Regions from separate parts of the Herbiconiux liangxiaofengii genome, predicted to be linked through region 2. Evidence: predicted binding sites of a transcription regulator. Region 2 holds the regulator's gene; each other region holds the start of a gene.
What was found. Region 2 encodes HspR, which represses chaperone genes until heat shock. Its sites were predicted from a motif close to AAGTTGAGTCNNNNNGACTCAACTT; they were not measured.

Region 1: a site for HspR is predicted at 2,306-2,330, ahead of ACEXOR_RS11845 (Hsp20/alpha crystallin family protein). Genes of this name have one in related genera too.
Region 3: a site for HspR is predicted at 2,547-2,571, ahead of ACEXOR_RS14910 (ATP-dependent Clp protease ATP-binding subunit). Genes of this name have one in related genera too.

The regions. Positions count from the first base shown of each region.
Region 1 covers NZ_JBHFHD010000010.1:260,731-265,638, forward strand. The annotation lists gene ACEXOR_RS11830 (SDR family NAD(P)-dependent oxidoreductase) at 1-547, opposite strand, end outside; gene ACEXOR_RS11835 (acetoacetate decarboxylase family protein) at 544-1,302, opposite strand; gene ACEXOR_RS11840 (hypothetical protein) at 1,403-1,699, opposite strand; gene ACEXOR_RS11845 (Hsp20/alpha crystallin family protein) at 1,844-2,278, opposite strand; gene ACEXOR_RS11850 (winged helix-turn-helix transcriptional regulator) at 2,421-3,068, opposite strand; gene ACEXOR_RS11855 (VOC family protein) at 3,074-3,508, opposite strand; gene ACEXOR_RS11860 (hypothetical protein) at 3,640-3,966, shown strand; gene ACEXOR_RS11865 (VOC family protein) at 4,022-4,408, shown strand; gene ACEXOR_RS11870 (hypothetical protein) at 4,448-4,908, shown strand, end outside.
Region 2 covers NZ_JBHFHD010000015.1:145,702-150,609, forward strand. The annotation lists gene ACEXOR_RS16090 (nucleotide exchange factor GrpE) at 1-145, shown strand, start outside; gene ACEXOR_RS16095 (DnaJ C-terminal domain-containing protein) at 138-1,130, shown strand; gene ACEXOR_RS16100 (heat shock protein transcriptional repressor HspR) at 1,242-1,679, shown strand; gene ACEXOR_RS16105 (hypothetical protein) at 1,725-2,282, shown strand; gene ACEXOR_RS16110 (class I SAM-dependent methyltransferase) at 2,312-3,475, shown strand; gene mptB (polyprenol phosphomannose-dependent alpha 1,6 mannosyltransferase MptB) at 3,530-4,908, opposite strand, start outside.
Region 3 covers NZ_JBHFHD010000014.1:91,520-96,427, forward strand. The annotation lists gene ACEXOR_RS14910 (ATP-dependent Clp protease ATP-binding subunit) at 1-2,529, opposite strand, end outside; gene ACEXOR_RS14915 (long-chain-fatty-acid--CoA ligase) at 2,634-4,361, opposite strand; gene ACEXOR_RS14920 (hypothetical protein) at 4,457-4,908, shown strand, end outside.

The sequences.
Region 1 (4,908 bases), on a different contig from region 2:
CGAGATTGGGCAGCACCACCCGCACGGTCACGCCGGTTCCGCGCAGCTCGCGGCGCAGCGCATCGCTGAAACCGATCACCGCCGCCTTCGCACCGGAGTACACGGCAAGCCCGGCGAGCGGCTTGATGCCGGTGGCGCTGCCGAGATTCAGGATGGTGCCGGCCCGGCGTTCCAGCATTCGGGGCAGCACCGCCGCGGTGACCTCGACGAGCGCGCTGTAATCGATGTCGATCACGGTGCGCGACAACGAGACGTTCTGCTCGGTGAAGCGGCCGGTGGGCATGATGCCGGCGTTGTTCACCCAGACGGAGATCGGGCCCACCGTCGACTCGACCTCCTCGACGACGGATGCGACGAGAACCCGGTCGGTGATGTCGAGGCGCACACCCGAGGCGTGCGGGCCGAGCTCCGCGGCTGCGGCGCGGGTGGCCGTCTCGTCGAGATCGCCGATCACCACGCGGTAGCCGTGATCGACGAGGTCGGCGGCGATGCGGTGGCCGATGCCGCGGGCGCCGCCCGTGACGACGGCGACGGGTCGTGCGCTCATGGGAGTCTCGTCTCTCTGGGGGTGGCGGGCCCGGTGGGGGTCGCTGGAGTGGCGGGGGCGCCTTCCGCGGCGGTCGCCGTCGCCGACCGGGTCACGTCCATACCGAACACCACGGCGGCGTCGTGCAGCTCGACGCTCAGCACCGGACGGCGCCCGTGCAGCCAGCCGAGAGCGCCGTCGCGGTCGAAGCGCCAGGTCGCGCGCAGGCCCGAGATGCGCCCGATCACCAGGTTGTGCGAGAGCGTCACCCGGCGGTCGAGCTGCTGCAGGATGGGCAGGACGACCTGACGGAGGCCGGGCAGAAGCGGCCGGCCGCGCCTGGCCTGCACCGCGGCGATGCCGCCATCCGTGCTGCCGCCGTCGGCGGGGTCGCCCGTGACGCGCACGAGGGTGCGTCCGTTCGGCGTGGTGCGCCGGATGAAGCGTGCCAGCTGCTTCGGGATGCCCCACAGCTCGCGCCCGCCCCGCAGCGACACGGGGCTGTCCACCCAGATCTGCGGAATGGTGACCCGCAGGCCACCGCGCCCGAGGCTGGGCACGGCCACGAGCAGCTCGTCGTACTCCAACGCTCCGCCCGGTACGTACTGCACGGCCGCGACGCCCACGATCACGCGCGACCCCAGGCGGAGCGCTCGACGCCCCTGCGGCAGCACGAGACCCCGGGGCAGGTCGTCGGCGGGCACGGCGAACACCGACACCAGCAGCGACCCGCCGAGGTACCACGGCTCAGGCGGATAGCCGCTCGGCCCGGTCACGAGGGGAGTCCCCGGCGGGCGGGAACGGAGGTGCGAGAGTGGGCCATGCCACAACGGTAGGCCCCCGACCGCGACCGGCGCGAGCCCGGATCGGACTCGGTCAGGCCGCGTTCGAGTGCACGAGCAACCACAGGAACGAGCCGAAGGAGACAAGCCCCAGGCCCGCGCCGAGAATGGAGACGATCAGGCTGAACCCGGCCCACGGTGCTCCGGGTTCCCGGCTCATCCGGATGCCCTGGGCCGCGAACAGGAGCGGCACGAAGCAGGCGAGCACCGAGAACGTCCAGCCCCCGCCGTCGCGTGCCGTCGAGGCGACCGCCCAGATGCTGAAGGCGGCGATCGCAACGCTCAGGATGGCGCACGTCCGAGCCGATATGGCCTGGTTCTTCTCTGTCACGGCACCACTGTAGCGATCATCGGCAGTCGGCTTCCGCACACGGCGACGGCCCGGGCGACGAGTGCTCGTCGACGCCCGGGCCGCGGTGATTGCGAGTCGATCGGTGGTCGGGTCGCTTCGCTGCCGAAGCGCCCCACCGAGCCGTCAGCTGGTGAGGGTCTTCTGCTCGTCGGCCGCTGCGGACTGGCTCTGCACCTGGATCTTGCGGGGCTTGGCCTTCTCGCTCACCGGGATGATCACGCTGAGCACGCCGTTGTCGTACGAGGCCGAGATGCCCGCCGTGTCGACGCCCTCACCGATGCTGAACTGGCGCAGGTAACTGCCGGCGGGCCGCTCCTGCACCAGCCACTTGCCCCCGTCGGCCGATCCCGCCGTACGCTGAGCCCGGATGGTGAGCAGCTGGCCGTCGACATCGACGTCGACAGACCCCGGGTCGATGCCCGGGAGGTCGGCGTTCAGCACGTACCGATCGCGGTCGCGGTACAGATCCACGGGCATCACCCGGGGCCCGGGTCGCGACTGCAGCAGGCCGGAAGCCAGTCGGTCCAGCTCGCTGAAAGGATCAAAAGACATCGCCATAATGAATCAATCTCCTTCCGATTCGAAGATCTGAGCGGGTGTCGCTCAACTACCGATAATTTAGCACTCTCGTCGGTAGAGTGCTAAGTCGGAAAGCCTCAAAATCAGCTGGAAATCGCGGATGTCGCGGTGCCCACCGCACTCAGGCGGCCAGATTGAACGTGGTCGAGAATCGCCCCAGAAGCGTCTCCTGCCCGTTCAGCACCTCGACCTCACCGGCCTTGATCGCTCGTTCGGCCTCCCGCTCTCCCGAGAGCAGACGGCGGAGCCCCGCCGCGCCGTCGACGGCGAACGCGAGGTCGACCGCGCCGAACCCGCGCGACACGTCGAGGCGCGATCCATCGACGCGGATGAGCAGCTCGGTCTCTCCCGACCGCGCCCCATAAGCGGTGGCCGGCAGCGCGAGCGCCACGTCGCGGCGGAAGGCGGCCCGCAAGTCCATCGTGAACGAGTCGGGCGTGATCACCTGGTCTTCCCGTGGTTCGCCGAGCGCCCGGAACCCCCAGGCGCCCAGCGCGAGCACCACCGGTTCGAGCTCCCGACCGTACGGTGTGAGCTCGTACACGATCACCCGCGAGCGCGGCGCCCGCCGGATGACGCCGGCCGCCTGCAGCTCCTTCAGGCGCGCGGCCAGGATGTTGCTCGGAATGCGGGGGAGCCCCGCGGCGAGCTCGCCGTAGCGCCGCGGCCCCACCAGCAGGTCGCGCACGATCAGCAGCGCCCACCGCTCGCCGACGAGCTCCATCGCCCGGGTGATGCCCGAGTACTGTCCGTAGTCGCGTGCGGCCATGGCCCTCAGGCCTGCTGATCCGCGAAGGCCTCCGGCCCCTTCTCGGCGGCCACCGGATCCATCCAGCCGAACTCGAGCAGGTTGCCGTCGGGGTCGGCGAGCTGCCGCTGGTACATGAAGCCGTAGTCGGATGCGGGCTGGCCCTGGGAACCGCCGGCCGCGAGACCGGCCTCCACCCGCGCATCCACGTCGGCCCGGCTGTCGACGAACAGTGCGGTCGACACCGACGGGTTCACCGCTGGGTCGCCGATGGGGAGTTCGGTGAAGGTCTGGAAGTAGTCGCGCACGAGGATCATGAAGTAGCTGTGCTCGGGTTCCACCACGATGCAGGCGGCGTTGTGGTCGGAGAAGAGTGGATTCACGGTGAAGCCGATCGCCGTGTAGAACGCCTTGGCGCGCTCCAGGTCGGTCACCGGCAGGTTGACGAACATCTGGGTCATCGTGACTCCTTCTCGACGCGGATCGTCCGCATCCGGACGCCCCGATACTTGCAAAAAACAAGTGCCCCGTCAACCCTTTCCCCCGAGGCGGGGGCGTAGACCGTCGACGACCCGCCGCCTAGAGTGACTGCATGACCACGCCCGGGCCTCGCTCGAGGTCGACATCCCTCGCCCTGGTGCGGCGGGTGCTGGCCGGTGTCGTCGCCGCGGCCGCGGGAGTGGTGTTCGTGTTCTCGGCGTGGATGGCGCTGAGCAGCCGTTTCGCGCCGGCCGCGACCGACCTGCACGGCTACGGCCTCGTCTTCGGCACCGTGCTGGCGCTCGTGGCAGCCTTCGTGGTGGCGATCGTGCTGCCGGTGGTGTTCCCGGCCGGGCGCCGGGCCACGGCCGGCACGGTGAGTATGGCGGCGTTCGGACTCGTGTTCATCGGGCTGATCGCCGCTCTGGTGACGGCGTGAGCCGAGACGGGTCCGGCGTCAGCCGAGACGGGTCCGGCGAGAGAAAGGATGATCGATGAGGCTCCAGACGATCAGCATCTTCGTCGACGACCAGCAGCGCGCCGTCGACTTCTACACCTCGCGTCTCGGCTTCGTGGTGGCGTCCGACGTTCCGCTCGGGGAGTTCCGCTGGCTCACCGTGGTCGACCCGGCCCGGCCCGACGGCACCCAGATCTCCCTCGAGCCGAAGTCCCACCCGGCGGTCGCCCCGTTCACCGGGGCGCTGGTGGCCGACGGCATCCCGTTCTGCATGCTGGGCGTCGACGACGTGCAGGCCGAGTACGAGCGCTTGGTGGCGCTGGGGGAGACCTTCACCCTGCCGCCGACGGCGATGGGGCCGGTGATCGTCGCGGTGCTCGACGACACCTGCGGCAACCTCCTCCAGCTCGCCCAGTTCGTCTGATCGCCCGGCCGGCCGGCTGTCGCTGAATAGACTCGGGCGGTGCCCCCGCTCGCCCGCCGACTGCTGCTCAGCCCGTGGGTCTGGGCCGTCGTCGCACTCGGAGCAGCCGTCGTCACCGGCGGCCGGTCGGGCCCCGCGGTCGATCTCGTGCCCTTCCTGTTCTCCCTCCTGGGCGGGTGGTTCGCAGCGATCGGCTTCGTCGGCGTCACGCTCCGGATGCGCCGGCCTCAGGCCGGCGTCGCCACCCATGTCGTCGGCGCCGTCGTGGCCGCGCTCCTCCTGTGGGCCCTGGTGTCACAGGCTCCGGCGGTTGCGCGCGAGCTCGCCGGATTCCCTCGTTCCGCCCTCCTCGTCGCCCAGTTCGCCGTGCTCCCCGCTGCCGCCTGGGTGTGGATCGCCCTCCTCGGCCGCGTCGTGTCGGCCATCAGGCCCCGTGCATCGGCGGCCCCGCTCGCCCCGCCCGCGTGGGAGCACGAGGGCGGCGCATCCGTTCTGCGCTT
Region 2 (4,908 bases):
CCCTCAGATCCACGAGGCGATCTTCCAGCAGCCCACCGACGACGTCACCGTTGCCACGATCGCCGACGTGGTCGAGTCGGGGTACTACCTCGGCTCCACGCTGCTGCGCGCCGCCAAGGTCGTGGTGGCGGTGCCGAATGGCTAGCCAGGACTGGTTCGACAAGGATTTCTACAAGACGCTCGGGGTCTCGAAGGAGATCTCCGACGCCGACCTGAAGAAGGCCTATCGCAAGCTCGCGCGGCAGTACCACCCCGATTCGAACCAGGGTGATGCGGCGGCCGAGGCCCGGTTCAAGGAGATCAGCGAGGCCTACTCGGTGCTCTCCGACGCCGAGCAGCGCAAGGAGTACGACCAGATCCGCGCCATGGGTTCCGGCGCCCGCTTCACGGCGGGCGGCGGGGGCCAGGCCGGCGGCTTCGAAGACGTCTTCGGTGGCATGTTCGGCGGCGGTGGCGGTGGCGGTGCCCGCGGGCAGAGCTACAGCTACCAGCAGGCGCCGGGCGGCTTCGACGACATCCTCGGTGGCATGTTCGGGCGCGGCGGCGGCCGGGCCGGCTTCGGCGGTGCGTACGGTCCCACCCGGGGCCGCGACGTCACCGCCCGCACCACCATCGACTTCGTCACCGCCGTGAAAGGCGACACCATCAAGCTGCAGACAGCGGATGGCAAGCCGATCACGGTGAAGATCCCGGCGGGCGTGGCCGATCAGCAGAAGATCAAGCTGCGCGGCAAGGGCGAGCCCTCGCCCGACGGCGGCGAACCCGGCGACATCGTTCTCACGGTGTCGGTGCGCAAGCATCCGGTGTTCGAGCGCGACGGGCTGAACCTCAGGGTGAACGTGCCGGTCACGTTCGTCGAGGCGACGCTCGGGGCCACCATCGAGGTGCCGACGCTCGGCGGCTCACCCGTGAAGCTCAAGGTCGCGGCGGGAACTCCGTCGGGCCGGGTGCTGCGGGTGAAGGGCCGCGGGGTGGAGACCTCGAAGGGCACGGGCGACCTGCTCGCCGTGGTTCAGGTGGCGGTGCCCTCGCACCTGTCGCCCGCTCAGCGCGAGGCGCTCGAGGCGTTCCGCGCGGTCGAACCGCCCGAGAACCCGCGACTGGAACTGCTCGAGAAGGCTCGCGAGTAGATCCCCCACCCCCGCGACTCGTCCCGAATCGGGCCGCGACACGGCGTGTCGCACCGATTCGGGACGAGTCACGGGGGCTAATTCGTACGTGACCAGTGAGAGGGGAACAGGATGGACGAGGTCGACGAGAACTCGCCGCTGTTCGCCATCGCGGTCGCGGCCGAGCTCGCGGGCATGCACCCGCAGACGCTTCGCCAGTACGACCGCATCGGGCTCGTGAGCCCCACCCGCACGGCGGGCAAGTCGCGGCGCTACTCGATGCGCGACGTGGTGCAGCTGCGCGAGGTGGCCCGGCTGTCGTCGGAGGGGGTCTCCCTCGAGGGCATCGCGCGCATCCTGCAGCTCGAGAACCAGGTGGCCGCCCTCACCGACCGCGTGCGCGAGCTCGAGGGCGCCCTCGCCGACGAGCTGCTCAACCGGCCCGGCCGCCGCGTGTTCGCCGCCGGGGTGGCGGGCGAGGTCATCTCGCTCAAGCACGGCACGCGCACGCAGCGCCGCACGGAGCTCGTGGTCTGGCGCCCCGAACTCGGCCCCGCCGGCGACCGCTGACGATTACTCATTGACCCCCGGGCCGGATGGCCGGAGGGTGGAGGGATGACGAGATCATCCGGGCCGGCACGGTCGGTGAGCCGCGCGCAGGCGGGAGCCGGCGCCCTGGCGGGGCTGGTGCAGGGCATCGGCCTGGCCGCGCTGGTGGTGGCGTTCGCCTGGTACCTGCTCGGCGGGTGGGCCCCGTCGCAGCAGACCCCGTCGCAGCAGACCCTGGGCGGATGGCTCCTGGTGGCGGTCTCGGTGCTCGTGCTGGCGGGAGCGTGGTTCGCGGGCGTCGCGGTGCTGCGGCGTCGAGGGATGCAGCGGGCCCGGAGCATCGTGTCGTGGTCGCTTGCCCTGTCGAGTGTCGCGGTGACGGTGCTGGCGTTGCTCGCCGGGTGGGTGGCGATCGTGATCGGGCTCTTCTCGGCCCTCGTGCTGTGGACCGGGGAGTACGCGGAGACGGTCGCCGTCACAGCCGTGGTGATCGTGGCTGCACTGGCGTTGCTCGTCGGCACGGCGACCTGCTCGCTGTTCACGGTCGCGTTCGCGAACCGGCTGCCGACGGAGTCCGGCCCGGCCGGGCCTCCGGCGCCGCCGTCGGATGCACCGCGACTGTGAGGGTGGGGCGCAGCGCGTAACGTTGGGGGGTGCCTGAGTTCTCGTTCGACGCCCTCCGCCGCTACCCCGACGTCGAGGCCGACAACCTGTTCGCAGCCGACGCCAGCGATCGCCTCATCCTCGACGAGGCACTCGGCGCACTCGAGGCGGTGCGCGGGCTCGACGGGCCCGATGCCGCCGGCCGCGGCCGCGTCGTGGTGATCGGCGACGGCTACGGGGCCCTCACCCTGGGCGCCGCAGCCGTGCTCGATCTGCACGGCATCCGGGTGCACCAGGATTCGCGGGCCGGCGAGCTCGCCCTGGCCGAGAATGCCCGGCGCGCATCCGACATCGACCTCACCGGCCGCTTCGTCAACCTGCCGTTGGGCCGCGAACTGCTCGAGGGTGCGCGGGTCGTGCTGCTCCAGCTGCCCCGCTCGCTCGCCGAGCTCGACGACGTCACCCGGGCCATCGCCGCCTACGCCGACCCCGAGGTGGTGGTGTTCGCCGGCGGCCGGGTGAAGCACATGACCCCCGGCATGAACGACGTGCTCGCCGAGTCGTTCGACCGCGTCACCGCCACCCTCGCGAGGCAGAAGTCGCGTGTGCTGGTGGCGACGATGCCTCGGGAGGGCGTGACGCCGGCGCCGGTGCGCAGGGAGTTCCACGCCGAGCCCGAGCCGGGCCTCGAGGTCTGCGCCACCGGGGGAGCGTTCGCGGGCACGAAGATCGACATCGGCACGCGATTCCTGCTCGGCAGCCTCGACGCCATGAAACCGGATGCCCGCACCGCCGTCGACCTCGGCTGTGGAACGGGCGTGCTGAGCGCGTACCTCGCCCGGGCGCGCCCCGACCTGCGGGTGATCGCCACCGACCAGTCGGCCGCGGCCGTGGAATCGGCGCGGCAGACCATGGAGGTCAACGGCATCCGGAACGTGGAGGTGGTGCAGGACGACGCGCTCGCCGGGTTCGACGACGGAAGTGCCGAACTGGTGCTGCTGAACCCCCCGTTCCACCAGGGTTCGACCGTGCACGCCGGCATCGCGCTGAAGTTGTTCCAGGCCGCGGGCCGGGTGTTGGCGCCGGGTGGCGAGCTCTGGACGGTGTTCAACTCGCACCTCGCCTACCGTGCCGCGTTGCAGCGGGCCGTGGGAGTTACGCGTCAGGTCGACCGCAACGCCAAGTTCACGGTGATGGTCTCCACCAAGCGTTGAGTGCGGGCCGGCACGGCCGCGCCCGAGCGGGTCAGGCCGGTTCTGTTCGGCGGATCAGGCCGGTTCGGCGATGCGGAAGCCGAGCACCGCGCGCCGGCGGCGCACCAGCATCTCGCTGCCCACCAGCACCGCGGCGGCACCGATCAGGGCCACGCCGATCACGATCACCGGGATGCGCGTGTCCGTCTCGAGCCGCGGGATGAGGTCGAGCGGCTCGGCCAGCCCGATCAGCATGAAGAACACGGTGGAGTAGACCACGGTGCGGATGCTCCAGAGCTTCTCGGCACCGTTCAGCGCGAGCAGGGTGAGCAGCCACAGGCCGTACCAGGGGTGCACCACGGGCGACGCGAGCACGACGGCCGCGAACACGCCGAGCAGCAGGCGCAGCGGATCGAGCTGGCGCCGGGCGATCACGAGGTAGGCCGCAAGGGCGCAGCCGGCCGCGAGCAGGGCGGTCTTCACCAGCTGCTGCGCCAGCTCGCCGTCGAGACCGACGCCCGAGAACAGGCCGCCGACACTGATTCCCAGCACGCTGGCCGGCGCGTACCACGACGAGATCGAGACGGGGGTGGCGAGGGCGGCGATCCAGCCCATGCCGATGCCCAGACTCCAGCCCACGAGGGCGAGCGAACCCAGCGCGATGCCGGCCACGGCGGCCCAGCGGCGGATGATCGCGCCCCAGCCGGCGGCAGACCCCGCCCAGATGAGCCCGATGATGGGCAGGGCCAACAGAGCGATGGGCTTTATGCCGATGGCGACGGCGATGAACACGGTGCCCAGGATGGGCCGGTCTTTCAGCGCGTAGTACACGCCGCCCACGATGAAGGCGAGCATGATCGAGTCGTTGTGACCGGCGGCCACGAAGTTCATGATGACGAGCGGGCTGGCGGCCACGATCCAGAGCACGCCCGCCTCGTTCAGGCCCCGCAGCCGGGCGATGCGCCAGGCGTAGTAGGCGAGCATGGCCAGCCCCGCGGCGGCCAGCAGGCGGAAGGCGAACACGGCCACCTCGGTGGGCAGCGCATCCGTCGACTGAACCACGACGCGCTCGAGCCACACGAACACCGGGCCGTAGGGCGTGTTGGTGTCGGCCCAGAGCGGGTCGACTCCGATGCCGTACCAGCCGGGCAGCTCGGCCATGCCCGTGGTGTACGGGTTGAGGCCGGCGCCCATCAGGCGGCCCTGGCCGACGTAGGCGAACATGTCGCGGCTGAACAGCGGCAGCGACACCAGCAGAGGGGCGCTCCAGGCGGCGGCCGAGGCCACGACCTCGCTGAGGGATGCGCGCCGCGAGGCGGTGTGGTCGACCGAGCGGGCGCCGCGCCGTTCGAGCATCGACATACCCAGGGCGATCCAGGCCACCAGGAGCATGAGGGCGCCGAAGACCACGAGCAGGCCGCTCACGGCGACGCCGCCGCGGGAGTTGCGGATGA
Region 3 (4,908 bases), on a different contig from region 2:
CGTCACGAGCAGGTCGGCGATGGCGTCGTCGACGTTGCGCTGGATGACGCGGCGGAGAGGCCGCGCGCCGTACTCGGGCTCGTAGCCGTTGTCGGCCATCCAGTCGATCGCGGCATCCGTCACCGTGAGCTCGATCTCGTGCGCCGCGAGCCGGGTGCGGGTGGCACCGAGCAGCAGCGACACGATCTGGCGCAGCTGCGCCTTCTCGAGCTTGCGGAAGAGCACGATCTCGTCGATGCGGTTGAGGAACTCGGGCCGCATCGCCTCACGCAGCTTGCCCATCACCCGGTCGCGCAGCGCCTTGTCGGAGCCGAACCCGTTGTCGCTGCCGTCGGCCGAGCGGGCCACGAAGCCCATGGCGCCCGACCGCGAGGCCAGGAACTCCGACCCGAGGTTCGAGGTCATGACCACCACGGTGTTGCGGAAGTCGACCGTGCGACCCTGACCGTCGGTCAGCCGCCCGTCGTCGAGCACCTGCAGCAGCAGGTTGAACACGTCGGGGTGGGCCTTCTCGATCTCGTCGAACAGCACCACCGAGTACGGGTTGCGGCGAACGCGCTCGGTCAGCTGACCGGCCTCGTCGTAGCCCACGTATCCGGGAGGGGCACCGACCAGACGCGAGACCGTGTGGCGCTCGCCGAACTCCGACATGTCGAAGCGCAGCATGGCCTTCTCGTCGCCGAACAACGACGCCGCGAGGGTCTTCGCCAGCTCGGTCTTGCCGACACCGGTCGGGCCGAGGAACAGGAACGAGCCGATCGGCCGGTTCGCGTCTCCCATGCCCGTGCGGTTGCGGCGAACGGCCTTGGCGACCACGGTCACCGCGTCGTCCTGCCCGATCACGTGCTCGTGCAGCTCGCCCTCGAGGGCGGCCAGACGCTCACGGTCGACATCGCCGATGCGCGAGACCGGGATGCCGGTCGCCCGCGAGATCACCGCGGAAATCTCGGCCTCGTCGACCACAGCATCCAGATCGATGCCACCGGATGCCCGCTCGGCAGCCACTCGGCGGTTGACCGAGGTGGCATCCGCGAGCTGGCGCTGGATGTCCTCGATCTCGTCGCGGATGCGCGACGCCTCCTCGTAGTGCTCGGCCGAGACGGCGGAGTTCTTCGCGGCCTCGAGCGACGCGAGGTCGGTGAGCAGCGACGCCGTGTCGACCACGGTGGGGATGCTGCCGAGCGACAGGCGCAGCCGCGCCCCGGCCTGGTCGATCAGGTCGATGGCCTTGTCGGGCAGGAAGCGGTCGCTCACGTAGCGGGCCGAGAGCTCGACGGCCGCAGAGAGCGCGGCGTCGGTGTACGAGACACCGTGGTGCTCCTCATAGGCGGGGCGGAGGCCCTGCAGGATGAGCACCGAGTCGGAGATCGAGGGCTCGCCCACGGTCACCGGAGAGAAGCGGCGCTCCAGCGCCGGGTCCTTCTCGATGCCGCGGTACTCCTTGAGCGTGGTGGCGCCCAGCAGGTGCAGGTCGCCGCGCGCGAGCCGGGGCTTCAGGATGTTTCCGGCATCCATTCCGCCCTCGCCCGAGCCGCCCGCACCGACCACGGTGTGGATCTCGTCGATGAACACGATGATCTCGTTCTTGTGGGCCGAGATCTCGTCCATCAGCGTGGTGAGGCGCTCCTCGAAGTCGCCGCGGAACTTGGTGCCCGCCAGCATCGCCGGCAGGTCCAGGGCCACCACGCGCTTGTCGCGCAGCTGCTCGGGCACGCCGCCGTCGACGATCGCCTGCGCGATGCCGTCGACGATCGCCGTCTTGCCCACGCCGGCCTCACCGATCAGCACGGGGTTGTTCTTGGTGCGGCGCGAAAGGATCTCGATGGTCTGCTCGATCTCGTCGAGCCGGCCGATCACCGGGTCGAGCTCGCCGTTGCGGGCGAGCTCGGTGAGGTCGGTGCCGAACTTGTCGAGGGTCGGGGTGTCGGACTCGCTCGCCTGGCCGGGGTCGCCGGCCGTCGGCTGCGCATCCGTCGCCTGGCTGCCGCCGAGGTTCTGGCGCATGCCGTCCTGCAGGGCGTCGGGGGTGACGCCCGCCTGGGCGAGCACCTGGCCGGCGGGGGAGTCCTGGTTGATCACGAGGGCGAAGAACAGGTGCTCGGGGTCGATGTAGGTCGAGCCGGATGCGCGGGCCACCTGGTAGGCGTGGAAGAGGGCGCGCTGGGCCGACTGGGTGAGTGCGGGCGCGGTGACGCGATCGCTGCTCGCGGCGGGGAGACGGAGCTCGGCGGCGCGGGCGATGGCGCCCGGGTCGGCTCCGACGTTGCGGATGGCGTCGGCGGCGGGCTGCTGCGGTGCGATGGTGCGCAGGATGTGCAGTGCGTCGAGTTCGCGGTGGCCGTGCTCGACGGCGTAGCTGCCGGCCTCGGAGAGGAGCTCCTGGGTGCGGCGGCTGATCAGCTTGCTGAGATCGATGGAACGGCCGGCGCGCGCGGAGCGCTCGCCCTCGAGGTAGCGTGCGAGAAACTCGTCGAACGAGCTGCTGCCGCCCTCGGTGGAACCGTCTGAGGGAGTGAAGTTCTCGGGCACGAAACCTCCTGGTTTGAAACTTGAGTGCCTTACGCTCAAGTTCAACGCCGAGGGGGCGTGGTTATTCCCACCCCGTCGAGTTGCGAGGGGAAGGGCGCGAGCGGTCAGGCGGACGCGGCCAGCAACTTCTCGCGCACCTCGCGGCGGAGCACCTTGCCGATGAGCGAGCGCGGCAGGTCGTCGACGGCCACGATGCGCTTGGGCACCTTGTAGGCGGCGAGGCGCGTGCGGCAGAAGTCACGCAGGCCCTCGGCGTCGAGCGAGGCGCCCTCGCGCAGCACCACGGCGGCGGCCACGTCTTCACCGCCGCTCGCGCGGGGGAGGGCGACCACGGCGGCGGCTGCGACATCCGGATGCGACTGCAGCGCGTCTTCGACCTCGGTAGGCGACACGTTGAAGCCGCCGGTGATGATGAGCTCCTTCAGCCGGTCGACGATGGTGACGAAGCCGTCGGGCGACACGGTGGCGATGTCGCCGCTGCGCAGCCACCCGCCCGGCAGCAGCGTGGCCGCCGTGTCGCCGGGCCGGCCCCAGTAGCCCTGGAACACCTGCGGGCCGCGGATGAGCAGCTCGCCGGGCTCGCCGAACGGCCGGTCGACGCTCGGGTCGGCCGGGTCGACGACGCGGATCTCGGTGCTCGGGAACGGCACGCCCACGGTGCCGGGTCGGCGGCTCGGCCCGATCGGGTTGCCGAGCGCGATGGGGGAGGCCTCGGTCATGCCGTAGCCCTCCACGAGCAGGCCGCCGGTGGCCTCCTCCCAGCGGCTCACGGTGGCGACCGGCAGGCTCATGGCGCCCGAGATGGCGAACCGCACGGTGGAGAGATCGATCGTGCCGCGCGAGGCGGCGCGGGCCAGCTGGTCGTAGATGGGGGGCACGGCGGGCAGGAAGGTGGGTGGGCTGGTGCGGGCCGCATCCGTCACCAGGCCCAGGTCGAACTTGGGGAACAGCACGAGCTTGGCGCCGATCTTCATGGCGAAGGTGAGGCAGAGCGTCATGCCGTAGGCGTGGAAGAGCGGCAGCACGCCGTAGAACGTCTCCTCGCCCCGGCGGAGCCCCGGCACCCAGGCCACGCCCTGGAGCGCGTTGGCCATCAGGTTGGCGTGCGAGAGGATGGCACCCTTCGGCGTGCCGGTGGTGCCGCTGGTGTACTGCAGCAGGGCGGTGTCGCCGAGGGCGGGGCGCGGCACCTTGCGCGAGATGCGGCGGTGATCGAGCAGCTTCTGCCAGGTGAGCGGATGCGCGGCCCGGGGCTTCTCGGTGAGCTGGGCCCGCGAGGTGCGCGCCTTCTTCACCGGCAGCCGGAGGGCCAGGCGCTTCGCGAGCGGGAGGGCCTCGGTGATGTCGACGCTCACGATGTGCTCGAGCGTGAGGTCGTCGGGGAAGCCGGCGAGGGTGTCGAAGGTCTTGTCCCACACGATGGCCACGCGGGCGCCGTGGTCTTCGAACTGGTGGCGAAGCTCACGGGCCGTGTAGAGGGGGTTGTGCTCGATCACGATGGCGCCTAGCCGCAGGGCGGCGTAGAACGCCACCACGTGCTGGGGGCAGTTGGGCAGCACGATCGCGACGCGGTCGCCCTTCGTCACGCCGAGTCGGCGCAAGCCCTCGGCGGCACGGTCGATCTCTTCGCCGAGCTCGCGATAGGTGGTCTGGGCGCCGAAGAACTCCAGGGCGGGCTTGCGGCCGAAGTCGCGGACGCTCTGCTCGATCATCTCGGGGAGGGTCTGGCTCGGCGTCTCGATCTCGGCCGGCACGTCGGCGGCGTACGAAGGGAGCCAGGGCTTCGAGGCGTAGGGGTCGTGCGGGGTCTCGGCGGGGCTCGGGTGCGTCATGACTCCATCCTGCCGCGAGCCGGCTGGTGGGGCACCGGGGCCCGCCCACCCGACAAACCTTCTACAGGTGTCGCCCTGGCCGCTAAGGTGTGGTCATGACAGGTCGTCACCTCGCCGCCGCCGGGTCTGCCCTCGTGGCCGGATGTCTGCTGACCGCGCTCGCCGGATGCGTGGCTGCGGCAGGGCCCGACGGGGAAGCGGCGGCACCTTCCGCGCCGGCGACGTCTTCACCCGGCCCCCGGCCGACCTCGGCCGGCTCATCCGGTTCTTACTCCCTCGACGGTGCCGGCCCCGACACCCCGGAGTGCCAGCCCGCGTCGGCTGCGGTCATGGCCGCGGTGAACGCCACCATCAGCAATCCGCTGCCCGGCGGCGCGAACGCCGTCGACGCCCTGCTGGCGACTCCCGACCCGGAGCACGCCGTGTGGCTGCTCGCGGGAACCATCCCGTCGACCTCGACCGCGGGAGGGTACGTGGTCGCCTGGGCCACGACCACCGATCCCACGACCGAGACCTTCGACGGCGTCCTCCGCTCCGTCGGCGGAAC